One region of the Comamonas fluminis genome, then DNA from elsewhere that is predicted to be linked to it. Evidence: predicted binding sites of a transcription regulator. Region 1 holds the regulator's gene; each other region holds the start of a gene.

Region 1 (10,174 bases):
GCAGGAAGCGGCCACGGAAATCCAGAGAGCGGTGGCGGCGCACGGTGGGCCACTTTTTCTCGAAGTGTTTGGCCAAGGCTTCGACCAGATAGACCGAGCGGTGCTGCCCGCCTGTGCAGCCAATGCCAATCGTTACGTAGCTGCGGTGGTCTTTGGCCAGCAGGGGGAGCCAGCGTTCCAGAAATTGCTGAATGTCCTGCTGCATCTGCTGCACTTCAGGCATTTTTTGCAGATAGCTGGCCACGGGCTCGTCCAAGCCCGTCAAGGGGCGCAGGTCTTTTTCGTAGTGCGGATTGGGCAGCATGCGGACATCGAACACATAGTCGGAGTCGGAGGGCATGCGGTGCTTGAAGCCAAAGGACTGGAACACCAGCGTCATCTGGTCTTCAGGGGCTTGGATGGCCTGCTTGATGTAGCTTTGCAGCTGTGCGGACTTGAGATCGCTGGTATCTATGACGGTGGATTGATCGCGCAGCGAACCCAGCAGCTCGCGTTCTTTCTCGATGTCCTGCCCCAGAGCCTGACGCTCTGCGGTTACAGCACCGGGAGACAGCGGGTGACGCCTGCGTGTTTCAGAAAAGCGCCGCACCAGCGTGGAGGTGCCAGCATCGAGAAACACCAGCTTGGGGGTGATGCCTTGCTTGCGCAGGCGATCGAGCTGGTCTGGGAGCTGGGGCAGGCCCTGGGCGCTGCGCGCATCCATGGCAATGGCCACTTTGTCATTGCTCTGGCTGAGCTTGAGTTCGACAAAGGATTGCAGCAACTCGGGCGGCAGATTGTCCACGCAGTAATAGCCTGCGTCTTCCAGCGCATGCAGTGCAACGGATTTCCCCGATCCGGACATGCCACTGATCAGAACAAGCTCCATAGACATGATTTCACACTCCTTTGACTTTGCTGCCAGTTTTGCGGGTGGCAGTTGTCGATTTTCTATCCCGGGTGCCGGGTGTATTCGGGTTGGGGCTGGATGCCAATCTTGCCATGCCCAGCATTTCTCGGGCATGTGCCATCGTTGCATCGGATAAGTGTTCGCCGCCCAGCATGCGGGCCATCTCCATCTCGCGCTCCTCTCCCATCAAGGGGTCAACGCTGCTGATGGTGGTGTTGGATTTGGGGCGTTTGGTCACGCGGTAATGCTGATCGGCATAAGCGGCAACCTGCGGCAGGTGGGTGACGGCCAGCACCTGGCGCGAGGCGCCCAGCGAATGCATGAGGCGGCCCACGGTTTCGGCCACTGCACCACCCACGCCGGAGTCCACCTCGTCAAAGATCAGCGTGCCCGCCTGGCCCAGTTCGCTGGTGGTTACGGCAATGGCCAGCGAGATGCGGGATAGCTCGCCACCAGACGCCACCTTGGCGATCGGTTTAGGTGTGGCACCTGTGTGACCGGCGACCAGAAACGTAATGCTGTCTGTACCTGCAGGGCCGGCGTTTTGCCCATGCTCCAGCTGAACCTCAAAGCGTCCGCCCTTCATGCCCAGGGTCTGCATGGACTGGGTAATGGCCCGGGAAAGGCGTGGCGCGGCCAGTGCACGTTGCTGCGAAATCTGGCGAGCCTCGGTTTGAAAGTGCTGGTGTGCAGCTTGCTCTGCAGCGCGCAGACTATCCACATCCACAGCGGCATCCAGCTGACGCAGCTCCTGCTTCCAGCCCTCCAGCAAGGCGGGCAGTTCCTCTGGGGTGCGCTTGTAGCGGCGTGCCAGTTGCATCCATAGCGACAGGCGTTCATCCAGATGTGTCAGAAGTTCCGGGTCCAGATCGGCGCGACGCAGATAGGCCTGCAAAGAGTGGCGTGCATCATGCAACTGAGCCACGCAGGAGCCCAGCACGTCGGCGATGTTTTGAAACTCTGGCTCCAGGTGCTCCTGATCTTGGAGCATATGGTGCGCTCTGCCCAAGGGGTTGGCGGCACCGGCATCATCATCTTCCAGCAGTTGCAGGCAGGTCTGGGCGGAATCCATCAGCGTCTGTGCATGCGACAGGCGCGTGTGCTGGGCGTTGAGTTCATCCCATTCGTCAGCGCGTGGCGAGAGCTTGTCCAGTTCGGAAATCTGCCATTGCAGTCGTTCACGCTCACGCTGCAGATTGTCCTGGGCGGAAAGGGCTTGCTCCAGTATCTGGCTGGCTCCATGCCAGGCGCTCCACAAAGTCTTGAGCGCGCTGGTATCGATGCCGCCATAGGTATCCAGCATGGCGCGGGCCGAATCCGGTCGAGTCAGGCTTTGCCATGCGTGCTGGCCGTGAATATCGATCAGCTGTTCACCCAGATGGCGCAACTGTGTGGCCGTTGCGGGCGAGCCATTGATCCATGCACGGCTGCGGCCCTGGCTGTCTATGACCCGGCGCAGCAGCAGCTCAGGCTCTTGCGCAAAGCCAGATTCTTCAAGCCAGGGCTGCAGGTGCGCGGGGCAGTCAAATTCGGCGCAGATATCGGCTTGGCTACAACCCTCACGCACGACTTGAGCGTCCGCACGGGCGCCCAGCACCAGTTGCAGGGCATCCAGCATGATGGATTTGCCCGCGCCGGTTTCTCCGGTCAGCACGGTGAAGCCCGCCTGCCAGTCCAGATCAAGTGACTGGACGATCACAAAGTCCTGAAGGACGATGCGCTTCAAGGCCATGATCAGGAGCCTCCCTCGTTCCAGCCCAGCTTTTTGCGCAGCGTGGCGAAGTAGTTCCAGCCCTTGGGGTGCAGAAAGTGCACGCTATGGTCGGCACGCTTGACCAAAATGCGGTCGCCATGCTGCAGCGATGCCAGCGACTGCATGTCGAAATTGGCACTGACATCGCCTCGCCCGCCCACGACCTCAATCGTCACTTCCTGAGTGTCTGACAGAACAATGGGGCGGTTTGACAGGTTGTGTGGCGCAATCGGTACCATGACCCAGGCCGGAATCGACGGGTGCAGCATGGGGCCGCCTGCGGACAGGGCATAGGCCGTCGATCCCGTAGGGGTGGCCACAATCAGTCCATCAGCGCGCTGGTTGGAGACGAACTGGCCTCCCACTTCTACGCGAAGCTCCACCATGCCCGAGGTCGATCCACGGTTGACCACCACATCATTCATGGCCTGCGCTTCAAAGACACAGACGCCATCGCGCATGACGCGAGCGTGCATCAGCGGGCGCTCATCCTCTTCGTACTCGCCCTGAAGAATCGAGGTGATGGAGGCTTCGAAGTCCTCCAGCGCAATATCGGTCACAAAGCCCAGGCGCCCCTGGTTGATGCCCACCAGCGGCGTGCCATAGCGTGCCAGATGGCGGCTGACGCCCAGCATGGTGCCGTCACCGCCAACCACCAGACCCAGGTCGCAATACTTGCCCAGACCATCCACATCCATGCTGGGGTAGTCCGTCATGCCCGAATAGATGGCGGACTGGGTATCCAGAATCACTTCGCACCCCAGGCTGCGCACATGGGCCGCAATACGTTGCAACGAGGCGCTGGCCTCGGCAGAAGGGGCAGCCGCAGCCGGGCTGTGGTACTTACCGATCAGGGCAATATGGCGAAACGTGGATGTCATCTGGGAAATTACATCATTAAAATGAAATCATGCTCGACGAACGTGCCAAGTTATTGCTCAAAGCGCTGATCGAGCGTTATATCGCTGACGGTCAACCAGTCGGCTCGCGCACACTCTCACGTGCATCCGGGCTTGAATTGTCGCCTGCCACCATAAGAAATGTGATGGCCGACCTGGAAGAAATGGGGCTGATCATCAGTCCACATACTTCGGCGGGCCGTGTGCCCACAGCCAGAGGCTATCGCCTGTTTGTGGACACCATGCTCACCGTGGACCGGGCTGACCTTGTAACGCCGAATCTGGTGCCTGAGCAGCCGCAAAAAGTCATCGCCAATGCGGCCAATCTGCTCTCCAGCCTCTCCCAGTTTGTGGGCGTGGTCATGGTGCCGCGCCGCAGCTCCGTCTTCAAGCATATCGAGTTTGTGAGATTGTCCGAGCGCCGCTTTCTGGTCATCATCGTCTCGCCCGAAGGCGATGTGCAGAACCGCGTGATCTTTACCGATGTGGATTACGGTGCCTCGCAGCTGATTGAAGCCTCCAACTTTCTGAACCGCCACTATGCGGGGCTGACTATGGAGGAAGTCCGTGTACGCTTGAAGACAGAAGTCGAGCAACTGCGCGGTGAAGTTGCTTCGCTCATGCAAGCTGCAGTCAATGTCGGTGCAGAAGTCATGAGCGGCAACGAGCAGGAAGACGTGGTTATTGCCGGAGAGCGCAATCTACTCTCTGTCAGCGATTTTTCCAGCGATATGGGAAACCTGCGCCGCGCATTCGATCTGTTTGAGCAGAAAACCCAGATTCTGCGCCTGCTGGATTTTTCCAACCAGGCTGACGGTGTGCGCATCTATATTGGAGGCGAAAGCCAGACGGTGCCCTTTGAAGACCTGTCTGTTGTCAGCGCCCCCTATGAGCTCGATGGCCAGATCGTCGGCACACTGGGCGTGATTGGCCCCACGCGCATGCACTATGACAAGATGATCCAGATTGTCGATATCACATCCAAACTGGTGAGCAATGCTCTGAGCCACAAGCGTTAGGCCCTACAATGGCAGAGTTTTTCTGATGGCGGCCATAGCTGTTGTCAGTGCTGGGGCGTTAGCTCAGTTGGTTAGAGCAGAGGACTCATAATCCTTTGGTCGTCGGTTCAAGTCCGCCACGCCCTACCAATAATATCAACGGGTTACGAGAAATCGTAGCCCGTTTTTTATTGCCTTCTGCAAATGTTTGCGTTGACGGTGGACAGGGCTTCAGAAAACAGGCGAAGCAGTCTTTCCGGTGCGGTTCCATGTGTAACCGTGCGGGCTTAAATAGCACTTCCAAATCAGACAGATCTGCCAGACAGGGAAACCGGCAATGGATTAGTCTCATTCATGATTCTGATCTCGGGTTCGAGAGACTTTCTCTGGGGCCGTCTTTGCTGGAATGTTGATTTGATGACTGATATTTACATCGTCCGACACGGACAAAGTGCAGCCAATGCGGGTGAGATTACCCATGATCCGGCCCAGATACCTCTGACTCAGACAGGTGTGCAGCAGGCGGCTGATCTGGCGAGTTTGCTGGAGATTACGCCACGGCAGGTCATTACATCCAACTATGTACGGGCAAAGAATACGGCCCAGCCGTTTTGCCAGCGCTGGGGCTTGAGTTCACGTGAACTGCCTGTGCTTCATGAGTTCGTGACGCTCTCGCCGAGCGTGGTGAATGGGACATCGGTGGATTTTCGAAAACCGTTGATTGATGCCTATTGGGATGCCGCAGAGCCGCAAGTGCAGCATGGCGAAGACGCTGAGTCGTTTGAGCAATTCGCGGCTCGTGTGAATCAGTTTCGTGGTCAGCTTGCTGCACTTGAACACAACACGGTTATTTTTGGGCATGGAATGTGGTTTGCCTTGCTGATCTGGCAACTGCAGGGCTTTGGCTGGCGCGACAGCTTGTCGATGGCTGCTTTCAGGCGCTATCAACTGGCTTTGCCCATGCCGAACTGCGGCGTTTATGTTTTGCGTTCGCAGGGCGGAGATTCGTGGGCCGTGAGCTTTCAGGAGCATTTGTATCGCAAGCTTCAGCATGATTCGTCTTCTGATGCGCGAGGCCAGGTGATGGGGGGAGGCTGAGCCCAAGCCACAGCGGCTGTGGAAAGCCGCTTTTTTTCGCCTGATTGCGAAAAAGTTCGAGATTTGGTCTGAAGGGCATTTTTACGCTGCTAGAATACAACCCTGTTGCGGCTGTAGCTCAGCTGGATAGAGTACTTGGCTACGAACCAAGGGGTCGTGGGTTCGATTCCTGCCAGCCGCACCAAAAAACGTCAATCCTCAGAACTGAAAAGTTCTGGGGATTTTTCGTTTCTGGGCTCTGATGGGGGTGTTTTGAGCTGAGGCAATCAGCTCCCCTGCTTGTCAGGCCTTGGGAATCAGCAAGGTGAAAGTGCTGCCTTTGCCCAGCTCGCTCTGGATTTGCAGCTGCCCGCCATGGCGTTGTGCCACGGTGCGCACAAATGCCAGGCCGAGGCCCACACCATCCATGCGCTGGTGTTGCTGCAGGCGTTCAAAAGGCTGGCTCAGGCGCGCCAGTGAGGCCGCATCCATGCCGGGGCCATGATCGAGGATGGCAAGCCCCCAGAATTCATGGCTGTCAATCACGCTGCACTCCACGGTAGATGTGGCGGTCGTGTCTGAGGGCTTGCCGTATTTGATGGCATTGCTCAGCAGGTTGACTGCGGCGCGGTAGAGCAGGCCGGGGTCGCCTGCAACCATGGTTTCGTTTTCTGGCAGCTCGAAGATCAGCTGTACTTGCTGTTTTTGCGCGGCGGTCCAGCTGTCTGATACGGCCTGATCGGCCAGCAGGCCCAGGTCCAGTGCTTCGTTGCGGTAGCTTTGCTGCTGCGCGCGGGCCAGATGCACAAAGTCGTCTGCCAGCTTCAGTGAGGATTGCGCATAGCCTTCGATGCGTTCAAACAATGCCTCGTCGGCGGAAGGTGCGCGACTGCCGCGCTGCATTTCCAGCAGGGTGATGATGGAGCCGATGGGGCTGCGAATGTCATGCGAGATGAATTGCATGGCCTGATCGCGCTGGGTCTGGGCGCTGCGCAGATCGCTGATATCTACAAGGGTGATGAGCCAGCCTGAGTTGGGTGGCGCCTCGAAGGCTTGACTCAGCAACATGAGGTGGCGGCCCTGGGCATCGCGGCCCTCGCTTTGGCGGGGTAGGGATGCCTGCTGCATGTCGTTGCGCTGCAGCAGCGGGGCTGCAGGTGTCGATGGGGTGCTGTGCCGGCCTGGGGTATTAGCCTGGCCCAAGCCAGCCAGCAGGCTCACCAGATCATCACCCATTTGCAGCTGGATTCCCAGACTGGCGACATAGGCGTGGGCGGCCGTATTGGCCAGCAGCACTTTGCCGCTTCGGTCGCAGACAAAAGTGGCGGATGGGAGCTGGCGCAGGCTTTCACTGACGAAATGGTGCAGAGAGCGCAACTGGCGGGAGGCTTGTTCCACGGCAGCAATGCGCTGATCGAGTGCATCTCCGGTCAGAACATTGGCGCTGCTGATTGGCAGGCCCTGACCTTGCAGGTCGCGCAGCTCCAGTGCCAGAAATTGCGTGGCAGAGCGCAGCCGCAGCCAGCTCCACAGGGGGTAGGCAGAGGCTAGGCCTAGCAAAGCCGCTGCGGGTGCGGTCTGTATGTGACCCCAGCGCGGCGCCAGCCCGGCTGTCAGAAGTGCAAGGATTGCCAGCCCGGCACAGGCCAGCAGCCCGCCAGAAGGGCCAAACCTGGCCAGTGCCAGCAAGGCCAGCAGCACGGCGATGAGATTGAGGGCGCGGTTGAGTTCGGGAGACGCCGGCTCCAGGTGCAGGTCTTGCTGAATGCCGCTGAGCACATGGGCCAGCATTTCCACATTCGAGATCAGTCTGGCGCCAAAGCCGACGGGGGCGGTGAATTTCTCGCCAAGCCCTGCGGCGGTGGCGCCTATCAGCACATATTTGCCGCGAAATGCAGCAGCAGGAATATCGCCGCGCAGCACATCGATATACGAGTACGTGGCAAATGGCGTGTTGCCCTGCTGAGGCGCGGCAAAGGCAATGACCTGAGGCTGCAATTGCAGCCAGGAGGCGCTGGGTGCATCTGCAGGTGCCTGCGCTGGCTGGCATGGCTTGCCCGTCTGGCCTACGCAGTGCAGGCTCAGCGCCATATGCCACTGGGGCGATTCCTTGGGGCCTTCAATGGCGTTGAAGCGGCGCACCACGCCATCGGCATCCACGGGCATCTGTGTATGCCCGAGTGCAATAGCGGCGCTGCGCAGGCTGGACAGGGGCTCGTTGATCTGGGTTTGTGCGCTGCGCGTGATGGGCAAAACGGTGTGGCCATTCCTTTGCAGTGCGGGCTGCAGCAGCAGGTCATCGCCGGGGTAGTCCAGGTCTTCTTCGCTGAAGACAATGTCCATGCCAATGGCGCGTGGCTGACCAGCGGAGATGCGTTCGATGACAGCCGCATGCAGAGCGCGGCGCCAGGGCCAGCGGCCAATGGATTCGATGCTGTGATCGTCAATGGCGACGATGACGACATCCGGCGAGGCTGCGCGCTGGTGCAGCCAGGCCGAGGCGTCCTGTATTGCGCTATTGAAGCGTGTGAGCTGACCGGGGGCGCTGAGGGCATAGACCAGCGTCAGCAGGAAAGCACTGAGCAGCAACCAGCTGTAGCGCAGTTTGGGCGGCTTGCGGCTTGCGGCTTCAGGCATGGGGGCTGGGGTGGTGATTGCTCATGAATGCATAGCTGCTTGCGCCTGCCATGCATTGGTTTGAGTGAGAAAGCGTATGAGGAATCATATTCATCATGCGCAGGCAGCTCACTTTTTTATTGGCGCATCAGACGCACGCCATCGCCGGAGGAAAGGCTTTGGCCATCACCGGTAGTGACCCAGTTGCCCGTCTGAAACTGGCGGGCCGGGGTGAAGTTGCTGCGCAGGCCGTTGCTGTCTTCCACCTGCATCTGCAGGTAATAGCTGCCCGCGGCCAGATCCTGGGTGGACCACTGGGGCTGGGTCAGCCAGGTGTCCACCAGTGGTTTGGAGAATTCCGCATCCTGAGCCACCACGACGTGATAGCGGTGGCCTTCTTCGCCTGCCCAGCGAATATTGCGGCTGCCTTCACCGGCAGAGCCACCCATTTGCAGCTCTGGCGATTTGGGCGCTTCGGCCAGCTTCATGCGCTGGGGCGGGGCAAAGGGACCGGGGTCTTGCTGGCCATTGGTCAGCGTGCGGGTGCTGGCAACGCGCCACTGGTAGTCGCCTACGGGCAGCTTGGCCAGCGCCTGTGCGGCCAGGCTGCACTCCTGCAAGGCACTGACATCAATGAGAGGCTGGGCAAAGTCTGCACCGCTGGCAGCGACTTGAATGCGGTAGGACGAGGCTTGCTCAACCTTGGTGCACTGCAAGCCGCGCTGGCCCAGGCCCACCACGGCATCAGGCTCGGGGGATTCGTACAGCGGCGGCACGGGCGTGGCCTTCACGCGCAGGCTGTGCGTGCTGCGCGCGCCGGGAATGCCGTTGGCATCAATGGCGCGCACGGTGGCCAGATAGTTGCCGTCTGGCACGCCGGTGAGGCGGGCTGGTGATTGCGTAAACAGGCCGCTGCGCACGATCTGGTTCAGGTCTTTGTGCTCGGCCAGTTGAACCTGATAGCGCACTGCACCCGCCATGACGGGCAGCGGCAGGCTAACCCAGCTGGCATCTTCGGCCAGGGCGGGCCACAGAGCGATATCCGGTGCGGGCAGCATGGCCGTGGGTTTGCTCAACTGGCCATTGGCAGAAACAGCCACGCCCTGACCGGGCTTGAGCAGGGCAGAGGGGCGGCCCGACTGTACGGAGACGGAGCCCTCATCCACTGCTGCGGCCGTCTGGCCCTGGGCGTCGGTCAGCACCAGAAACTGGGTGCCGCGCACGCTGGTTGATGCCGATGGGGTGCGAATTTCAAAGCGTCGCTCGGTCTGCACCTGTTTGGAGACAGAGGCTTCAACACCGCCTTCACGCAGGTCCAGCACCGATTGCAGGGTGCCCGCACGGCCTTTGCGGCGCATCTGGCGCAGCTCTACATCAGAGGCAGATTGCACGCGCACCAGCGAACCATCGGCCAGGCGGACCGAGACAAAGCCATTGGCTGGCACCTTGAGCGAATCACCTTCTTCCAGCAACTGACCTTTTTGCACGGGCTGGCTGGCGGCCGCTGTATTGGCGGGCGTGTCGGCCAGGTGGCTGAGCGAGCGAGTGCTGCGCACATCACCCTGCACAAATTCCACCGAGGCCGCCGCAGCGCGCAGCAGGCGTGTGGGAATCCGCAGCACCGAGCCAGGTTGCAGGCGCAGCGGGTCTTGCACGCGGTTATGGCTTTGCAGCGCAGTCCAGCGGGTGTGGTCGCCCAGATAGCGGGAGGCCAGCTGTTCCAGCGTATCGCCCGCAGTCACGCGGTGCTCGATCACATCGCCAGCAGGCGAGGCTGGGCGAATCTGCGCCATTGCCTGACCTGTCAGCGCCAGTCCGGCCACGCCGCTGCAGGCCAGCACCATTTGCATGGAGGGGACGGACTTGCGCGGAAAGGGAATGGACAGGGTTGAGAGGGAAATAGGCATATAGCGTAGATGGGGTGTGCGGTAGTTGCTATGAA
Region 2 (10,174 bases), 220 kb from region 1:
GTCAGCAGCAGGGAAGCCACGGAAGCGGCGTTCTGCAGAGCAGTACGAGTTACCTTGGTGGGGTCCAGGATACCCATTTCCAGCATGTCGCCGTAGGTGTCGTTGGCGGCGTTGAAGCCGAAGTTGCCGTTGCCCTTCAGGACGGAGTCCACCACCACGGAGGGCTCGCCACCGGCGTTGGCCACGATTTCGCGCAGAGGAGCTTCCACGGCCTTCAGCACCAGCTTGATGCCAGCGTCTTGCTCGGCATTGCCGGTCGCCAGAGCGCCCACAGCTTGCTTGGCGCGCAGCAGAGCCACGCCGCCACCGGCCACGATGCCTTCTTCCACAGCAGCGCGGGTAGCGTGCAGGGCGTCTTCAACGCGGGCCTTCTTTTCCTTCATTTCGACTTCGGTGGCAGCGCCAACCTTGATCACGGCAACACCGCCGGCCAGCTTGGCCACGCGTTCTTGCAGTTTTTCGCGGTCGTAGTCGGAAGTGGCTTCTTCGATCTGGATGCGGATTTGCTTGACGCGGGCTTCGATTTCGTCAGCCTGGCCAGCACCGTCGATGATGGTGGTGTTTTCCTTGCCGATTTCGACGCGCTGAGCCTGGCCCAGGTCTTCCAGAGTCACCTTGTCCAGCGACAGGCCCACTTCTTCAGCGATGACCTTGCCGCCAGTCAGGATGGCGATGTCTTCCAGCATGGCCTTGCGGCGGTCGCCGAAGCCAGGAGCCTTCACAGCCACAACCTTCAGGATGCCGCGGATGGTGTTGACCACCAGCGTAGCCAGGGCTTCGCCTTCGACGTCTTCAGCAATGATCAGCAGAGGACGGCCAGCCTTTGCAACGGCTTCCAGGGTAGGCAGCAGGTCGCGGATGTTGCTGATCTTCTTGTCGAACAGCAGCACGAAGGGGTTGTCCAGAATCGCGGATTGCTTTTCGGGGTTGTTGATGAAGTAGGGCGACAGGTAGCCACGGTCGAATTGCATGCCTTCGACGACATCCAGTTCGTTGGCCAGGGACTTGCCTTCTTCAACAGTGATCACGCCTTCCTTGCCGACCTTGTCCATGGCTTGAGCGATGATTTCGCCCACGTCAGCGTCGGAGTTAGCGGAGATCGTGCCCACTTGAGCGATTTCCTTGGAAGTGGTGGTGGCCTTGGATTGCTTCTTCAGCTCTTCCACCAGGGCAGCGACAGCCTTGTCGATACCACGCTTCAGGTCCATGGGGTTCAGACCAGCGGCCACGTACTTGGAGCCTTCGCGCACGATGGCTTGTGCCAGCACGGTAGCAGTCGTGGTGCCGTCACCGGCGATGTCGTTGGTCTTGGAGGCCACTTCCTTCACGAGCTGGGCGCCCATGTTCTGCAGCTTGTCCTTGAGTTCGATTTCCTTGGCCACGGACACACCGTCCTTGGTCACGGTAGGGGCGCCGAACGAGCGCTCCAGCACCACGTTACGACCCTTGGGGCCCAGGGTAACCTTGACTGCGTTAGCCAGAATGTTCACGCCTTCAACCATGCGTGCACGTGCTTCACCGCCGAAAACTACGTCTTTTGCTGCCATTTGTGGCTCCTAAAGATTTGGATCAATTTGCCTGCCAGCCCTTATCTAATAAGCGCTGGCAGCTATGAAATTCGATGTTTGAAAGGGGTAATTCGCGCAGCGAATTACTTCTCGACGACTGCGAACAGGTCGTCTTCCTTCATGACCAGCAGCTCGTCGCCGTTGATCTTCACGGCTTGGCCGGAGTACTTGCCGAACAGAACGCGGTCACCGACCTTCACGTTCAGAGCGATTTGTTCGCCCTTGTCATTGCGCTTGCCGGGGCCCACAGCCAGCACTTCGCCCTGGTCAGGCTTCTCGGTGGCAGCATCAGGGAGCACGATGCCCGAGGCTGTCTTGGTTTCGTTTTCGAGGCGCTTGACGATCACGCGATCGTGCAGGGGACGCAGGTTCATACCAACTCCTAAATACATCAACAAAGTTGAAACAAGACTTGCCAGCCATCCTGGCCGACATTCGGAATATCTAGGGTCAAGCTGTTAGCACTCAACCCCTTCGAGTGCTAATAATAAGGCAATTTCCCGCGCTTTCAAGACCTCGCTCCAGCCGATTGCAGGGGCAATCCGTCAGGACGCAGGGTTTGTTCTGAGCTATCTGTAACGCGAATTTACAAATAGGCCTGGCTTTTGCTCTGCCAGAGCATGCCTCCAGAAACCATGATTGCCCCGGCGCAGCGCGCCCGTGAACTGCTACAGACAGACGCCTTCATTCCTCATATGCGCCGAGTGGGGCGCTGCGAGAGCTCGCTGCGCGAGCTGAACCTGATGTGGCGGCTCATAGAGTCCTCCGCCAAGATGAATTGCCCGCAGGAGGCACAGGCCTTGCTGCCCATGATGGCCGCCACGCGTGGCGGCTTCGAGAGGCTGGAGCAGGACCTGGTGCAATCCATGGTGGCACAGGCGGTGGCGGGCGTTACGGCAGGACAGGCCAGCCAGGCGCAGCATTTGATGGATACGCTGGTGCGTAATCTTTACGAGCGCACTGCCGATGTGGGGTTTCTGGCGACCGATGCCGTGCTGTGCCGTTTCCTGGCGGGGCTGGATGGCGATAAGGCAGCGGTCACGCAGCGCCTGCGCGCCTATCGCAGCAAATACACGGTGTATGAGGATATTTTGCTGCTGGATACCGAAGGCCGGGTGCAGGCGCGCGCTCAAGAAGACGAGAGCAGGCAGGGCGCAGATCAGCCATGTCAGGATTCGCTGATTGCCACTGCCCTGCAAAGCCAGGGCTTTGTGCAGCGTTTTGGTGCCACTGACTTACTGCAGGGGCATCGCAATGGGCTGATCTATGCCCAGCGCATGCTGCACCCGGTCAGTCGGCGGCCCATGGGTGTGCTGTGTCTGTGCTTTGACTTTGAAGGCGAGATGCAAGGCATCTGGAGTGGGCGCGAGCAGGCGGACAGCAGCAGTGCGCAGGGGGCGCAGACCCGTATTGCTCTGCTACTGGATGGCCAGGGAATGGTTCTGGCCAGCAGCGATGTGCACTGGATTGGTGTGGGTGCGAAGCTGCGACCTCACCGCGATGGTGCGGGTGTGCTGTATGTTCATGGCGGTCGCACTTATCTGGTGCAGTCAGCGGCTTCGGCGGGCTATCAGGGCTATATGGGGCCACAGGGCTGGCGGGCGCAGATCATGACGCCACTGGAGCTGGCCTTCGGGCTTCAGCCGCAAGCGGGCATGGAGGGGCTGGATGCTGCCGTGGCGCAGGGCTTGCTGGCACATGCACACCGCTTTTGCCCGCCTTTGCATGCCATTCACAGCGCGGCGGACACCATACGTCGCGTGGTCTGGAACGGGCGTGTCATGACCGCTGGCAAGCAGCTGGACAACACCCGGCTTCAGGCCATGTTGGAGCAGATTGGCGAGACCGGGGCGCGAACCAACGAGGTGTTTTCTCAATCCATTGATGCGCTTTACGGCACGGTGCTCAATACCGCATTGAGAGACAACAGCCTGCTGACGAGCCTGCTGGTGGACTTGCTGGACCGTAATCTGTACGAGCGCGCCAACGACTGTCGCTGGTGGGCTTTGACGCCGCAGCTATCGGCGCTGCTGGAGGATCAGGCGCTGGGAGAGGCGAGTGCCAGTCAGGTGGACGAAGTTTGCGAGCTGCTCACCGGCATTCACGCGCTGTACACGGTCTATCAGCAAATCATGGTCTATGACACGCGCGGCAGGGTTGTGGCCTGCAGCCAGCGGGGCCGGGCAGACGCCGAGTTTCAGGACCTTCTGGGCACCGACATAGAAGCGGACAGCCTGCAGCAAGTTCTGGCGCTGGGCGCGTCTCAGGCCTATCACGTCTCGCCATGGCGGCCATGTCTGCAGCATGAAAAGGGCGGCTCAACCTATGTCTATTACGCGCCCATACGCAATGCCGATGGTGTGATGCTGGGCGGCATTGGCCTGGTGTTTCATGCGCAGCGTGAATTCAAAGCCATGCTGGAAGGTGTGATGGGCGTGCAGCAGGAAAGTGCAAGCAGCAGGCGGGTGGCTTATCTGAATCGCTTGGGCGTGGTCATGGCATCTTCTGACGAGGCGCTGCAGCCGGGCATGAAGCTGGAGCTGCCGCCGCAGATGCTGGCCCTGGCGCCGGGCCAGACCATGGCGCGTGCCATGGTGTATCAGGACCAGTACTGCGTGGTGGCGATCACTGCGGGCAGTGGCTACCGGGAATTCAAGCGCAGCGACGGCTACTGTGAAGAGGTTCTCGCGCTGTCTGTTCAGGCGTTTGGTGCCGTGCAGGGTGACGCGCTGGCAGCCGTCTGGCGCCGCAATACGCGGGTGCAAAGCTGCAGCGCTGCACCCGGCCTGGAGATGGCGACCTTTTTTGTGGGGCGTAGCGTGCTGGCGGTCGATGCGGCCTGTGTGCTTGAGGCACAGAGCGCCTCTGCCATTGCTCCTGTATCGGCCGGTCGTTTGCCGTATTGCGTGGGCACGCTGGCACGGCGCAGTCAGGGGGCTGTGGCAGGGTATGTCTGGGTTTTTGATCTGGGGGCGCTGCTGTTTGGCAAGCCCTTGACCCGAACGGCACAAAGCCAGGTGATTGTGCTGGAGCACGAGGGCATCAGGCTGGGCTTGCTGGTCAGCGACCTTGAAGGCGTGGTGCGCTTCGAGAGTGAACAGTTGCGAGTGGCACCCGCTTTGGCGGGCCTGCAAGAGCAGCTAGTGCAGCACCTGATCTATGCCAATGATGGAGGCCTGCTGATACAAGGCCTGAGCGTTGCGGCTTTGGTGCGCGCGGTCAAGGCACCGCTGTAGGCGGTGCTGGCCGCATGCACGGATGCACAGGGCGTCAGCCGCTTATTGCACCGGGAAGGGGTTTTTTTCGTCGCGGGGGGCGTCGAAGTCAATGAACGTTGGCTTCTGGATCTCGTACTGACTGCGATCCTTGCCTTCAATCCATTTGGGCGGCTTGCCACGGCCAGTCCAGGACGCACCACTTTCGGGGTCGTAGTACTTGGCTTCGACCTTTTTCTTTTCCTCAGGCTTCCAGGGGAAGACCTGCTGGACCGTAAATCCAAAAGTGTTGATCAGTTGTTTGATATTGGCCAAAGCCTCTTTGGCTTCGGTGTCACGCACTTCTTCTATGCGCTTGTCCAGCTCGTTCTTGCGAGCCATGAGTTCTTGATAGCTAGGCATCCACGGATTCCCATTGTGTGTGATAGGGCGGCATATGCCGCCTCTGTTCTTGTTTTGGCAAACCCCTCATTTTCACCGAAAGCCGATTTACGGGCCGCCCGGATATTGCATAGGGCACATTTGTTCTGCGCCCATGCATCAGTTTGAAGGGTTTTTTCGGGGAATTGATGCCGTTTTGGCGTTCCAGGCCCGGGTTTCAGGCTTTGGGCTGGGCCAGGGTCTGTAGTGCATCGCCAGTCATGCGGTAGCGAATCCACTCGGTCTGGGGCAGTGCACCCAGACTGTCGTAGAACTTCAGAGATGGCGTGTTCCAGTCCAGGCAGCTCCATTCAAAGCGGCCGCAGTCTTTTTCCAGCGCAATCTGCGCCAGGCGCTGCAGCAGGGCCTTGCCGGCGCCGTGGCCGCGGGCGTCGGGCGTCACGTACAGGTCTTCCAGGTACAGGCCGTGCTGGCCTTGCCAGGTGGAGAAGTTGAAGAAGTACACGGCAAAGCCGACGGCCTTGCCATCCACTTCGCAGATCAGCCCAAAGACGGCTGGATGCTCGCAAAACAGGGTGCGGCGAATATGCTCGGGCGTGGCCTTGGCTTCGTCTTCTGCTTTTTCGTAGATGGCGAGTTCGCGCACAAAGTGCAGGATGAGGGCTATGTCCTGCTCGGTCGCGGGACGAATAATCAGTTGGCTCATGAAATTACCGTAAAAAGTGGCGAAAGCCCTTATTTAATAAGCGCTGTCAGCTATTGTTTTTGAAATTCTGTGCGCTTCAGGCCGGTTGCCGTGCTGGCTCGTGGTGGGCCAGTGTGATGGGCAGGAACTGGCACAGAATCTGGAAGTGGTCTTCAAAGAAGTCGCCTTCCATTTGCGCCAGATCAGCAATCGGCACCCAGCGGGCCAGGGCTGCATCGTCAGCGCCCTGCACCGGCGGCAGGCTGGGTTGCACGCCCAGGTCCAGATAGTGCACATGGGTAATGGTACGCCCGCGCAGGCTGCGATCAGGGTGGTCAAACACTTGAACCGCCTGCAGTGCTGCCAGCAGATCGGCTTCGCTGATGGCGGAACAGGTTTCCTCGCGCAACTCGCGCACGCAGGATTGCCACAGGCTGTCGCGCTGCTCCAGAAAGCCGCCGGGCATGGCCCACAGGCCCTGGCCGGGCGCATGGCCGCGCTGAATCAGCAGCACCTGGTCCTTGCCCTTGGCGTGGCAGCGCAGCAGGGCATCCACCGTGACGAACACGGGCGAGTAAGGCGCTTTGGCCCAGGCTTCCTTGTAGGCCTGCAACATGTGCCATTCTTTTTGCATGCGCACATACAGGGGGGTGTGGGCCCAGTGGCGCAAAAAGGCCAGAGTGCTCGCAGGCATTTGTGTGGAAAGCTTGGTCAGCGCCGCTTCCATGGCTTCGGGCGAGGCAGAGCCTTCGCCAAAGAAGATTTCGCGCAGCGGCGTGGCATCAAACTGGCCCAGGCGCGGCAGGCTGATGAGTTCCCAGCCGGGAAAGCGTGCGAGATAGCTGCTGCTGGAATCCTTGAAGTGGCCCACCAGTGCCACGCTGGCGCCCTCGGGCACATGGGTGGCCACGGCGTCGCGCACGGCATGCACCCACAGCGGCTCGTTGTAATAGTCGCGCACAGGCACGCAGTGCACGCGCTCGGCGTCCTCTTTGGATAGCGCATCGCGCATCATCTGCGCGCGTTCCTGCCAGCTAAAAGGGTTCTTGGGGTTGGGCGCCTGCCAGGCGCTGCCCAGCACCACGACGACCTGGCGGGCCCGCTCCAGCGCGGCGTGCAGCAGTGCCATATGGCCGTTGTGCAATGGCTGAAAGCGGCCAATCAGCACCGCAGTGTGCAGGGGCACGGACGTGGGCAAAGTCTCGGGAGAGGCAGAGATAACGCGCTTGCTGGCGGTATGGGAACTGGCTTGAGGCATGTGAGCGAAACCCGTACTGAAAACACGGCCCCTGAGGGCAGGAAATAGATAAAAAGTGGCTGTGGCGCTTGATGGGTAAGCGCTACCAGCTCACTTTTTAATAGATGGCAGCTTACTCGTAGTGTGCCGCAATTGGCATTTGCCGGCCCGTGCCAAAGGCGCGTGGGCGCACACGCAGCATGGGCGGGGCCTGGCGGCGCTTGTATTCGCTGCGAAACACCAGCTTTTGCACGCGGGCAATGGTCTCGGGGCCGCCCGCTTGTGTTCTGAGCTGTTCCACAAAAGCGGCGGCCTGCGCATATTCCTTGCTGGAAAGGTGCTGGCCTTCCACATGCCATTTCAGAATTTCGTCCAGCACGGGGTAGGGCGGCAGGCTGTCGTCATCGCGCTGGCCGGGGGCCAGTTCGGCCGATGGCGGTTTGTCGATGATGACCTGCGGAATCAGCTCGCGCCCCGCATGGGTGTTGATGTGGCGCGACAGCTCAAAGACTTCGGTCTTGTACAGATCGCCCAGCAGGCCCAGGCCGCCGTTGGTGTCGCCATACAGAGTGCAATAGCCCACGGACACTTCGGACTTGTTGCCCGTGGTCAGCAGCAGGTGGCCAAAGGCGTTGGAAAACTCCATCAGCGTGGTGCCGCGTGCGCGGGCCTGCAGGTTCTCCAGTGCCAGGCCTTTGAGCGGCTCGCCAAAGCTGGCCTCGAACTGGCGGGCATAGGTGGTGACCAGTTCCTTGATCGGGTGCTCGTAGAGCTTGATGCCCAGGTTGCGGCACAAGTCCACGGAATCATCGACCGAGCCTGCCGAGGAATAGTTGGACGGCATGGTGATGCCCACCACGTTGTTTGCGCCCAGTGCATCGACAGCCAGAGCCAGCGTCAGCGCCGAATCAATGCCGCCCGAGCTACCCACCACCACCTGCTTGAAGCCGCAGCGGCGTGCATAGTCGCGCAGGCCCAGCACGATTTGCTGGCGGTAGAACTCCATGGTGGGCAGGCCCTGTGCGGGCACGGCCTGGAACGATGTGCCATCCACAGGCTGGAAGTGGCCGTCGTCGCCCAGCTCCAGCGTGTAGACATCTTCTTCAAAGCGCTTGGCTTCAAACACCACACCGGCTTCGGGCTCGACTGCAAACGATGCGCCGTCAAACACGATCTGGTCCTGCCCGCCAATCTGGTTCACATAGAGGATGGACAGTTTGTGGCGCGTCGCCGCTTGCGTAAACACTTCGTGGCGCTGCTCGCGCTTGCCCAGGTGGCTGGGGCTGGCATTGATGCTGATGACCATGTCGGGTGCGGCATCGCCCATGCGTGAAAACGGATTGGTGGCGTAATCCGCGCCTTCATCGTTCCAGCCGTCTTCGCAGACCAGAAAGCCCACCTGGCAGTTGCCCACACGCAGCACCTTGGCGGTGTCGGCGCCGGGCTCGAAGTGGCGGCGCTCGTCAAAGATGTTGTAGGTGGGCAGCAACTGCTTGTCGTACTGCAGGCGAATCTGCCCGTCTTTCAGAACCAGCAGGCTGTTGTGCAGCGGCTTGCCCGGCCCTTTGTGGCGGGTGGGCGCACCCACGACCCAGTGCAGATCGGGGTGCTGGCGCGTGGCGGCCAGCAGGTCTTGCAGGCCAGTGTCCAGGCGCTGCAGAAAGCTGGGCTCGTCCAGCATGTCGCCGGGGTAGTAGCCCGACAGCGACAGCTCAGAGAACACGACCAGATCGGCTTTGTCAGCGGCTGCCTTGGCGGCGGCTTCGCTCATGCGGCGGATATTGCCGCTGATATCGCCCACCATGTAGTTGAGCTGGGCCAGGGTGACTTTCAACATGTTTGCTTCTCCAGTGGATTCAGGCGACTTCTTCTGACTTGTCAGGAAGTTTTTGCAGCAGGCTCGGGAATGCTGAAGACCTGGCGCAGATAGGCCAGATAGGTTTCATCGTTGCACAGCGTCTTGCCGGGCGAGTCCGAAATCTTGGCCACGGGCTGGCCGTTGGCGTGGGTGAGCTTCATCACGATATTGATGGTCTCCAGCCCCATGTCGTTGGTCAGGCGTGTGCCAATGCCAAAGCCGCACTGAATGCGATCGGCAAAGCGGTGGTACAGGGCAAGCGCCGTGTCCAGGTTCAGACCGTCCGAGAACACCAGACGCTTGTTCTGCGGGTCTATGCGCAGCTTGGCGTAGTGGTTCAGGGCTTTTTCGCCCCACTCGAAAGGGTCGCCAGAGTCATGGCGCAGCCCGTCGAACAGCTTGGCAAAGTACATGTCGAAGTCGGCCAGAAAGGCATCCATGCCCACGGTATCGGTCAGCGCAATGCCCAGATCGCCCCGGTATTCCTGCACCCAGTCTTCCAGCGCGGCCACCTGAAAGTCGCGCAGGCGCACGCCCAGCGCCTGGTAGCTTTGCAGATATTCGTGGGCCATGGTGCCAATGGGAACGAGGTTGAGGTCGCGGGCCAGCAGCACGTTGGATGTGCCTTTGAACCACTGCGAGGTCTCCTTGGCAAAAGCCTGCACTACCTCGCGCTGCCAGGGGCCGGAAAAGCGGCGGCGCACGCCAAAGTCAAACAGCTCAAAGGGGTTGCGCAGCTTGGCTTCCACAGCCAGGTGCTTGAGCTGTTCAATCTTCAGCGCTAGGCGCTTGCGGCCTTCGATCAGCGCGGCCTCGGCATCGAAGCGGCGGAAATACAGTTCATTGACGATGGCCAGCACATAGATCTCGAAGCCCATCACATGCACCTGCGGGCCACGCGCCACGATGTGCAGGGTGTCGCCCTCGGCCCAGGCTTTGATGAAGGAGCGTTGAAACTGGAAGATGCGCAGAAAGTCGATGAAGTCGCTCTTCATGAAGCGCAGGCTGGCCAGATAGTCCAGATCTTCCTGCGTAAAGCGCAGGCTGCACAGGGCGTCCAGCTCGCGCTCTACCTCGGGCAGCAGCTCGGTCAGCGGGAAGGCGGTGGGCGTGCGGCAGACAAATTCATACTCCGCCTCGGTCTGTGGGTGGCGGTGCAGCATGGCCTGCCACATGGTGAACTTGTAAAGGTCGGTATCCAGCAGGCTGGTGATGATGGGAGTCATGCCG
Region 3 (10,174 bases), 1.9 Mb from region 1:
TCAGGGGGCGTCAGTTACTGCGCCTTGATGTGCTGCTCACGAATAATGGTGCCCAGCGCCTTCACATCCTGCTGGATGCGGTTGCGCAGACCTTCGGGCGAGCTGCCCACGGCTTGCCAGCCTTGCATGGACAGCTTCTGGCGCATCTCGGGTGTGCGCACGATTTCGCTCACGGCAGCAGCCAGCTTGTCCACATGGGCCTTGGGCATGGACTTGGGCGCTGCTACGGCGTTCCAGATTTCCAGGTCAAAGTTCTGGATGCCCAGGTCCTTGAGGCTGGGCAGGCCAGGGGCCAGCGGGCTGCGGGCCGCAGAGGTCACGCCAATGCCGTGCAGCTTGCCGGCCTGAATCTGGGCCATGGCCAGAGCGGGGGGCAGCATGGAAAGTTGCAGGTCGCCGCCCTGAATGCCGTTGAAAACCTGCGGATAGCCGGTATAGGGCACATGCACGGGCTTGATGGCCGAGCGGTTCTTGAGCAGTTCCATGCCCAGGTGGCCCACAGTGCCCACGCCGGGCGAGCCATAGCTCCACTTGTCACCCGCCTTGATGGCGGCATCCATAAAAGCCTTGCCTTGCGGCGCCGAAGCGGGTGCCACCAGCACCAGCGGGGCCACGCCAATCAGGCTCACGGGCTGCAAGTCCTTGATAGGGTCATAGCGCACGGCGGGGTTGAGCATCTTGGCGATGGTCATATTGCCGTTGATCATCACGCTGAAGGTGTAGCCATCGGCCTTGGCCACATATTCGCCAGCGATATTGCCGCCAGCACCCACGCGGTTTTCCACAATGATGGTCTGGCCCAGTTTCTTTTCCAGGGGCTCGGCCAGCGCACGGGCCGTCAGATCAGGCGAGGAGCCAGCGGGAAATCCCACGATCAGGTGCAGGGGCTTGTCGGGCCAGTTGTCAGCCGCCATGGCTGCAGGGGCTATCGATGCAGCCATCAGGGCGGCGCCGGCTGCAACAAGACTGCGGCGGGACAGATTTTTGAGTTTGAGGGAAGTGAGGGCGCTGTAAATAGGCATGACAGGTCTCTTGAATCTTATCGGTATGGGGATCAGCGCCAGTGCGAGCCACATCAGCGCCAGAAAATAAAAAACCCGGAAATTATCCGGGTTTGAGGTTCAGCATTTCAGCCTTTTAAGTCGCTGGTGCGCAAGTTGGCGTTTACGCAAACTCGGCTAGCGCTTTTTTCATCTTTTTCATGGCGGCCACTTCGATCTGGCGAATGCGCTCGGCGCTCACGCCGTACTCGGCAGCCAACTCGTGCAGCGTCATGCCGCCCGAACCATCGTCGTTGACCTTGAGCCAGCGCTCTTCCACGATGCGGCGACTGCGGTCATCCAGACCTTCCAGAGCCATGGACAGACCATCCGTCGCCAGATGGTCGCGCTGACGCGACTCGATCATGGCCGTGGGTTCGTGGTTGGCATCGGCCAGATAGGCGATGGGGCCATAGGCCTGCTCACCGTCATCGCTGGGCGAGGGGTCCAGCAGCACATCGCCACCCGACAGGCGGGCTTCCATCTCGATGACTTCTTCGCGCTTGACGTTGAGCTTGGCCGCCATGGCGTCAATCTCACCTGCGGTCAGTGTTTCGCGCATGACAGCATCGCCGTCTGCCATGGCGGCATCGGACTTCATGTCATGCTTCATCGAGCGCAGATTGAAGAACAGCTTGCGCTGAGCCTTGGTCGTAGCGACCTTGACCATGCGCCAGTTCTTCAGAATGTATTCGTGGATCTCAGCCTTGATCCAGTGCATGGCGTAGCTCACCAGACGCACGCCTTGGTCGGGGTCGAAGCGTTTGACAGCCTTCATCAGGCCGACATTGCCTTCCTGAATCAGGTCGCCGTGAGGCAGGCCATAGCCCAGGTACTGGCGGGAGATAGACACCACCAGACGCAGGTGAGACATCACCAGACGCCCGGCGGCGTCCAGATCATTGTGTTCTTTGAGCTTGCGTGCGTACTCCTGCTCTTCCTCTTGGGTGAGCATTGGCAGACGGTTTGCAGCCGAGATATAGGCATCCAGGTTGCCCAGCGGTGGCACCAGAGCCCAAGGGTTCGTGGGTGCCAAGGCTGTAGCAATGGAGCCGGAGGCAGTTTTCATTGCAGGTTTCCTTTCTTCCATGATCTTCATGTTAGCACTCTGTTAGAGAGAGTGCTAAAGACAAAGTTCCCCGGGTTTTTGTAGGTGCTTCACAGAGGGGATTGTTGTCGGTTCTCACTCAGTTTTGTACTTTTCTCACTGAGTTTTGTACTGCTGATAAATCGCAAACTTTATGTAACTATATGATTTTATTAAATATTTTATAAATTTCGCATGCTTGAAAGGTTTAAATCGGCTTATTTTTTAGGCAAATTTCTCAAAAAAACCGGAAATTCTTAATGTGTGAAGTTGTTTTGTCCGTACTCCCCATTGTTGCCTTCGTGGTGACGCGGCTGTGCCAGGCTCAAGCTGACTATCTCAGGAGCTGGATATCCATACTCGAAAGCAAATTGTGCGACTCTGGCTCAGCATGCGAGTTCTGCTGGGCATGCTGCTATGGGGTATCTGATGGGCTTTTGGGCGGGCCTAGCCTGCTGCTGACCCGTTGTGAGCAAGTGATTGCCCAAGTGTTCGCAACAATGGTGGTCGCGCGTAACCTGCTAGATCTCAGTCACTTCCTGGCCAACTGCTTTAGGCTGATCTGAGCCATTCACGGTTCGGTGCTTGAGCGGCAGCAATGGCTAACACCAGCCGTTGAAGGCTGCTTGTCCAGAACGGCCGCTTCACCCTCGGGACCGGCCGCTCGATTGCGCGGTTTGCCACGCACTGGCTCGAAGGACCGCTTCAGCGTGCCCTGGCAGGCTCGTGTCGACCCAAAGCTGATCTTCGCTTTTGCGCAAATCGGCCGCTCATTAATGCACCAAAGCAAGCAAAAGTGCTTAGGCCCGTCGCCACGATGGGGACGCCAAATACTGTAGAAAACCAGTGAGTTTGTTTTCGGCCTGAAATTAGTCTTATCGCTTGACCTTCAACTCAACTTGAATCTTAAGCTCCGTATCCTCTCATCACATCAGATGCTGCAAGGGAAGATATGCAAGCCATATTAGGGGCCAATGGCCAAATCGCGGTGGAACTAGCGCGTGAATTAAAGCGTAACTACATGCAGAATCTGCGCCTGGTAAGTCGCAATCCACGTAAGGTAAACAATAGCGATGAATTGGTCTCTGCTGACCTGATGAATGCCGTGCAAACCCTGGATGCAGTACGCGGCAGCGAAGTCGTGTATTTCACTGCAGGTCTGCCACCAGACACCGAGTTATGGGAAAGACAATTTCCTACCATGCTACGCAATGCACTCGATGCCACGCGGGAAGCAGGTGCCAAATTCGTCTACTTTGACAACACCTACATGTACCCGCAAAGCGCGCAGCGGCAGACCGAAGACACGAATTTTGCCCCTGTGGGGCGCAAGGGGCATGTGCGTGCTTTGATGGCGGAGATAGTGCTCGCGGAGATGCAACGCGGCGATATCCCCGTCGCCATTGCCCGCGCACCTGAGTTTTATGGCCCCGGAAACACTCAAAGTATCACCAATACCTTGGTAATTGACCCGCTCAAAGCGGGCCACAAGGCCAAAATTCCGGTGCGTGAGGACAAGCTACGTACCCTGATTTGGACGCCCGATGCAAGCCGAGCCATGGCCGCCATTGGCAATGCAGAAGATGCGTATGGTCAGACCTGGCATTTGCCTTGCTGGGATGAGCGGCTGACCTATCAGGCTTTTGTGAAATTAGCAGCTACCACCTTTGGGGTTGAGCCGCACTACAAAGTGCTAAGCCACTGGGCGATGGTTGTTGCTGGATGGGTCTCCAAACCCGTACGCGAACTTCGTGAGCTGCTTCCACGCTACGCACACGACAATGTGTTTGATTCGTCCAAGTTCAAGCGCCGCTTTCCCAGCTTTGCTGTCACCAGCTACGCACAGGGCATGAAGCAAATCGCTCAGGAGTCTTCATGAGCACGCCACGCATCTTGCACGTCGTCACCAATGTCGCGCATTACGACGACTCTTCGCACGCCACAGGGCTATGGTTGTCGGAGCTGACCCATGCCTGGGATGTGTTTGCTGCGCAAGGCTACCTGCAGCAATTGGTTAGCCAACTAGGCGGCGCCGTACCGCTAGAGCCGCGCGCCCTCAAATGGCCGCTCTTCGATGCATCGGCCAAAGCCTGGCTCAATGACCCAGAGCGCATGGCCTTGCTGGCTAACACTGCGGCACCTGCCGATATCCTGGCGAGCGATTTCGATGCCATCTACTTCACTGGAGGGCACGCGGTGATGTGGGATTTTCCCAGCAGTGTCGGGTTGCAGCGAATCACTTGCAGCATCTGGGAGCAAGGTCGCATCGTTGCATCGGTCTGCCATGGCTACTGCGGCCTGCTCAATACACGGCTGAGCGATGGCTCTTTGCTGGTTGCAGACAAACAGGTCACGGGTTTTTCGTGGGCAGAAGAAATTCTGGCTGGAGTGGCACAGTCCATGCCCTATAACGCAGAGAAAGAAATGAAGGCGCGCGGTGCTCACTATCAAAAAGCTCTGCTGCCATTTACCTCGTATGTGGTGGCGGATGGCCGCCTCATCACCGGACAAAATCCGGGGTCGGCCAAAGCGACTGCCAAGCAGGTAGTACAGACCTTGGGAAAGCGTTAGAGACGCGCTTCAAAAGTACCGAAGGCCTAGGGCGTGTTCACATTACCTCAGGTGTTCGCAAATCAAAGCCATTGAGATAAAGGTCGCGTACACAACATCGAGCTTGTCATAGCGCGTGAAGATGCGCCGGTAAGCCTTGATCCGCCGGAACAAGCGCTCGATCTCATTGCGCTGGCGGTATCGTCGTTTGTCCAATTGCCAAGGGTGTTTGCGCAGTGGGTGCGCAGGGACGACAGGTATCAAGTTGCGCTCCAGTGCCTCAGCTCGCAAGTCACCGCCGCCGTAGGCGCTGTCCATCAGCAGATACACAGGTGCGTCTTGGACGCCAATGACTTCAATGAGGTGACGGCCTTCGGGGCCATCACCGGCTTGGCCTGCTGTCAGGCTCCATACCAAAGCATCTCGACAACTGGCGGCCACCATGTGAATCTTGCTGCTCCAGCCACCCCGGCTCCTGCCTATGGCTTGTGGACCGTTTTTTTGCGAGCCCCGCAGCCATCAGGGTGGACTTTGACGATGGTTGAATCCAGACTCAACGCTTGGACACACCACTGGCTAAGTCGGTCCTGCTGTAAATGTGCAAGTACTTCCACCAGGACGCCGCTGTGCGCCCATCGGTACAGACGCATGTAAATCGTATGCCATGGGCCAAATCGAGTTGGCAGTGCGCGCCATTTACAGCCGTTACTGGCCATGTAAGCCAGCGCATTGAGCAAGCGATAGTGGCTGATACGACGACTGCCACGGGGCTTAGGTAACAGATGGCGGATGCGCTTGAATTGAGAGCGAGAGATGTACATGCAGGCGCTGGATTGTCAGCGCCTGCATGAGCAGTCAACTATTAATGTGAACACGCCCTAGGGCGTGTCATCGAATTCGATAGTTGCTTCGTTATTGATAGCGTGACTCGTAGATACGCCTTGACAGATACACAGTGGGATTGCATCAAAGACCTTCTGCCCGGCAGGGCTGGACACGTCGGTGCTCCTGGTAAAAACAACCGCCTTTTTGTAGATGCAGTGCTTTACCGCTATCGCTCTGGCATTGCATGGCGGGATCTGCCTGAGCGCTTTGGTGATTTCCGTATCATTCATACACGGCATATGCGCTGGAGCCGTTCTGGTATTTGGCAGCGTGTGTTTGAAACGATCAGTGCCCAAGCTGACAACGAATACACCATGATCGATGCAACCATCGTGCGTGCCCATCAGCACAGCGCTGGCGCAAAAGGGGGATTCAAAAGCATGCCATCGGACGTAGCCGGGGAGGCTTGAGTACCAAGATCCACGCGACGGTTGATGCGCAGGGCAACCCAACTGGCTTTCATTTGACTCCCGGTCAAGCCTCAGACTTGGAAGGCGCAGATGTGCTTTTGAAAGACATTCAGGCTAATGCTGTGCTCGCAGACAAAGCCTATGACGCTCAGGACCGGGTAATTGCACCCCTGTTAGAGAAGGGCAAGCAAGCTGTCATTCCAAGTCGCCACGGTCGCAAAGAAAGTAGAGAGCACGACCGGCACATATACAAAGAGCGTCATCTGATTGAGAACTTCTTTGCCCGGTTAAAACAGTATCGGTGCATCGCGACGAGGTATGACAAGACGGCCGCTGCTGTAGAAGTTCCGATCTGATCTGACAGTTGCTCCCGTTTCGGTCGGTACGGCTGTCAGATTAATTGAGTGCTTTTACCTTCTCGTCCCAGACCTCCTTTGCATCAATCAGCGTTTGCATCGGTGTCCTGCCACAGCACATCTTGCCTTGATGCGTACGCTGGCCGTTGTAGTAATTGATCCAGTCGTCCAGATCCATCTGCAGCTCGTCAATGGATCGATAGATCTTGCGCCTGAACGCCACCTGGTAGAACTCTTGCAGGATCGTTTTGTGGAACCGCTCACAGATGCCATTGGTTTGCGGGTGACGCACCTTGGTCCTAGTGTGCTCAATGTCGTTGATTGCCAGATATAGCTGGTAGTCGTGCGTTTCGGCCTTGCCGCAATACTCTGTGCCCCTGTCTGTCAAGATTCGCAGCAACCCCATGCCTTGCTCTGCCAGGAACGGCAGGACGCGGTCATTGAGCAAGTCAGCTCCCGTGATCGGCGTCTTGGTGGTGTACAACTTGGCGGCAGCCCACTTGGAATAGGTATCTACGAAAGTTTGCTGGTAGATGCGCCCGACGCCCTTGATCGTGCCCACATAGAAGGTGTCTTGGCTACCAAGATAACCGGGATGAGCGGTTTCGATTTCTCCGCAGGCCAGGTCATCTTCCCGCTTTCTTTCCAAGGCTGTCACCTGGGATTCAGTGAGTACGGCGCCAGTCTTGGCGACCTCAGCCTCCAGGTTGGACAGACGCTGTTTGAAGCTGGCCAGTTGATGACGCATCCAGATGGAGCGCACACCGGATGGAGACACAAAGATGCCCCGCTGGCGTAGTTCATTACTTGCACGTAACTGTCCATGCGCTGGCTGCTCCGGGGCATAGGCAATGACGGCCGTTTCGACGGCGTCATCAACCCGGTTCTTGGGATTGGGCTTGCGCCGAGATATCTGGATCAGGGCCTCTACGCCACCTTCTTCGTGGGCATGCTGATAGCGATAGAAAGTGTCACGGGAGACGCCCATGACTTTGCATGCCTTGGAGATGTTGCCCAGCTCACTGGCCAGATTGAGCAGGCCGACCTTGTGCCGGATGATGGTTTGGTTGAAACTGTTCATGAGGTTTCTCCGTTGGGCGCTTTGCGCCCGGATTGATAAAGATTCGTACCCTTATCAAAACGGGAAACCTCACCTGTTGGCAAGGCCCACTGTCAGATCAAGTCTGAACTTCTACAATTCATCTGGCTGCAGCTGTCATCTGGTTGATTTGATGACGGGCCCTAGCGCCTCGCGGTTGAAGTCATCGATGACATTGAGCAGCCGGATGCTGCGCCCGCCCTCAAGTTGGTCGTGCATGAAGTCCATCGACCAGACTTCGTTGCAGGTTTCCGGCACCGTCAGTGGTTCAGGTTTTTCTCGCACCAACCGTTTGCGGGGCTTGATACGAAGGTTCAGTTCCAGCTCTCGGTAGACACGGTAAACACGCTTGTGATTCCATCGGAAGCCTCGCACATTGCGCAGGTACAGGAAGCAAAGGCCAAAGCCCCAATTGCGTTTGTTGTCCGTTAGGCGCAGCAGCCACTGGGCGATCTCATCGTCCTCAATGCTGCGGCGAGCCACGTATCGATAGCAGGCTTGGCTGATCTGAAACGCCTGGCAGGCCACCTTGATCGACACGCCGTGCTGCTGCACTGCTTGAAGAGCCATCTCGCGTCGGCGAGATGGCTTCACCACTTTTTTGCGAGAGCCTCCGAGACGATCTCAGCCTTGAGTTTCTCCTCGACGTACATCTTGCGAAGTCGCTGGTTCTCTTGCTCCAGCTCTTTCATGCGGGCCATGAGCGAGGCATCCATGCCGCCGAACTTGGCTCGCCACTTGTAGAACGTTGCCGAGCTGATGCCGAGTTCCCGGCAGAGCTCTGGAACCGTCAGACCGGCTTCTGCTCGCTTGAGCGCATCAATGATCTGGCTGTCGGTGAAACGTGATTTCTTCATGGTAGAGATTCTCCTGTGAGAGTCTCTACTTCTCAGGGCTCAGGATTTACGGGGGGATTACCTTGCGCTCTTACTCGCGCGGCCCTTTCATTCCCAGTAATTCACTTGCGCTGATGATGGTTTGGGCAATGTCTTCAATCGAGATGCGTTTGTTCATAGCCTGCTCGCGCAGCATTTCGTAGGCCCGTTCTTCACTGACCCGGTGGGTTGCGATGAGAATGGCTTTGGCATCAGTCACTCGACGCTGGCCAAGCAGCTTGTTTTGCAGCTTGTGTACATGAAGATGAATCTGGCGGCTTTCTTTATGGTTCTGACGTGCAACTACCAAAGTTGAAAGCAGACCGAAGGACCGAATAGGCGACGGCAAGACAGCCTGGGCCTTGAGGTCCAGAACTGTAGAAACGATGGTGGGGTTCTCGTAATTCACTACGGCCACCAAGGCCGGTGCTTGTTCGCTGTGGGCCCAGCTCATGGGAAGGTGCAGGAAGTCGGGGCGCACGGCCAGTAGGACGATATCGGTGTCTTCTGGCAGGTGTTGTACAGGTGGCCATACGCTGCGAACCTGACAGCCGATACGCTGAAGTTGCTGTGCCAGCAACAGACCGTCGGCATCATCGGGGTGCATCAGCGTGATTTTGAGTTGACGCAGCTCTTTGAGGTGCGGTGAGGTGGCGCGCGGTTGTTGGCGGTTCACGCTCAGACCTCCTGTTTGGCTGTCCAGTCGCCGAGCGAGTGGGTAACCAGGTAAGGGTCGGGCGAGACAGCGCGTTTGGCTTCGCGCAGTATGGTGAACTCACCTTGCGCATTGGCGCGACCTATGCGTGGGTATACCCAAGTGTGGTGGTTTCCGGGGTCGATTCGAACGCACCCCTGAGGTGCATCGAACTCACTGCCCAGCAGGTGCGGTAGTAACTCGCTAATAGTGTCGCTGCCCGAGCGACGGAAAGCGTTGGCAAACATGTGTACTTGGAAGTACGAGGCTTCCCAGCATAGATTTGGGCGGCAGTCGTCGCCAAACAGGCGCTTGAGGTGGGCTAGGCAGCGCTGGTTGGCTTCGGTTTGGATTGACTGGAAGTACGGTGCCGAAGTGATGTGGCCTGCCGCAACTTCAAAGCCCATTTGCCCGATTTCAGCCTCTGAGGTGGTAAGGCTGCAAATGGGCATCTCTTTGGGATTGAAGCCTGCGTCAGCATAGGCTCGGTAGAGCTGGGAGGTGGAGTCTCCGACCACGGTGGAGAAGATGAAGTCAGGGCTTTTCTGGCGCACATCTTCCATAACGGCCCGATAGTCGTGCTCGGTTGCCGATAGTGGCAGATAGCGTTCACCCAGAATTTCCCCTTCGGGATGTTGTAGTACCAACTCGCGCATGATGCGATTGGATTCATAGGGGTAGATGTAGTCTGAACCAATGAGGTAGGCGCGCGCGCCAAAGCTGCTGGTCATGAAATCAGCCAGCTGTACGCTGTTCTGGTTCGGGGCTGCACCGGTGTAGATGATGTTGGCCGAGAACTCGAAGCCTTCGTAGAGGGTGGGGTAGAACAGCAATTTGTTCCATTTTTCCACTACGGGCAGCACGGCCTTGCGGCTGCTTGACATATAGCAGCCGAAGACGGTGTTGACCTTGTCCTGGACGATCAGTTGCTCGGCCAGTTGTGCGTAGCGTGCTGGGTTGGAAGCTGGGTCTTGGCGTACAGCGATCAGCTCGCGTCCGAGCACGCCGCCGGCGGCATTGATCTCATCAATGGCTAGCAAGCTGCCTTTCAACTGCGAGCGACCAATGGTCGAGGTAGTACCGGTTTCCGAGAAAAGAATACCTATGCGCAAGGGGTCGGTGTAGGACAAGGTTGTTCTCTGGTTTATGCTTCAACAGTGATTGCTGAGGATCGGCTA

Evidence for each region. Region 1 encodes HrcA, which represses chaperone genes, less so after heat shock. Its sites were predicted from a motif close to TTAGCACTCNNNNNNNNNGAGTGCTAA; they were not measured.
Region 2: a site for HrcA is predicted at 2,027-2,053, ahead of groES (co-chaperone GroES). Genes of this name have one in related genera too.
Region 3: a site for HrcA is predicted at 2,141-2,167, ahead of rpoH (RNA polymerase sigma factor RpoH). Genes of this name have one in related genera too.

Annotation. Positions count from the first base shown of each region.
Region 1 is NZ_CP066783.1:942,264-952,437, forward strand. Features, by position in the region: gene rapZ (RNase adapter RapZ) at 1-874, opposite strand, end outside; gene recN (DNA repair protein RecN) at 879-2,621, opposite strand; gene JDW18_RS04690 (NAD kinase) at 2,624-3,523, opposite strand; gene hrcA (heat-inducible transcriptional repressor HrcA) at 3,553-4,560, shown strand; tRNA gene JDW18_RS04700 (tRNA-Ile) at 4,613-4,689, shown strand; gene JDW18_RS04705 (histidine phosphatase family protein) at 4,894-5,637, shown strand; tRNA gene JDW18_RS04710 (tRNA-Arg) at 5,745-5,821, shown strand; gene JDW18_RS04715 (CHASE2 domain-containing protein) at 5,920-8,253, opposite strand; gene JDW18_RS04720 (FecR family protein) at 8,370-10,082, opposite strand.
Region 2 is NZ_CP066783.1:724,693-734,866, forward strand. Features, by position in the region: gene groL (chaperonin GroEL) at 1-1,547, opposite strand, end outside; gene groES (co-chaperone GroES) at 1,652-1,942, opposite strand; gene JDW18_RS03630 (chemotaxis protein CheW) at 2,189-4,804, shown strand; gene JDW18_RS03635 (H-NS histone family protein) at 4,847-5,185, opposite strand; gene JDW18_RS03640 (GNAT family N-acetyltransferase) at 5,382-5,870, opposite strand; gene JDW18_RS03645 (bifunctional nicotinamide-nucleotide adenylyltransferase/Nudix hydroxylase) at 5,947-7,107, opposite strand; gene JDW18_RS03650 (NAD+ synthase) at 7,220-8,923, opposite strand; gene pncB (nicotinate phosphoribosyltransferase) at 8,965-10,170, opposite strand.
Region 3 is NZ_CP066783.1:3,872,290-3,882,463, reverse strand. Features, by position in the region: gene JDW18_RS17950 (Bug family tripartite tricarboxylate transporter substrate binding protein) at 15-941, opposite strand; gene rpoH (RNA polymerase sigma factor RpoH) at 1,165-2,109, opposite strand; gene JDW18_RS17940 (NAD-dependent epimerase/dehydratase family protein) at 3,080-4,006, shown strand; gene JDW18_RS17935 (type 1 glutamine amidotransferase domain-containing protein) at 4,003-4,698, shown strand; one part of gene JDW18_RS17930 (IS5 family transposase) at 4,741-5,183, opposite strand; one part of gene JDW18_RS17930 (IS5 family transposase) at 5,183-5,498, opposite strand; one part of gene JDW18_RS17925 (IS5 family transposase) at 5,601-5,934, shown strand; one part of gene JDW18_RS17925 (IS5 family transposase) at 5,934-6,328, shown strand; gene JDW18_RS17920 (IS481 family transposase) at 6,369-7,409, opposite strand; partial or broken gene JDW18_RS17915 (transposase) at 7,572-8,284, opposite strand; gene JDW18_RS17910 (ANTAR domain-containing response regulator) at 8,355-8,978, opposite strand; gene JDW18_RS17905 (transporter substrate-binding domain-containing protein) at 8,981-10,126, opposite strand.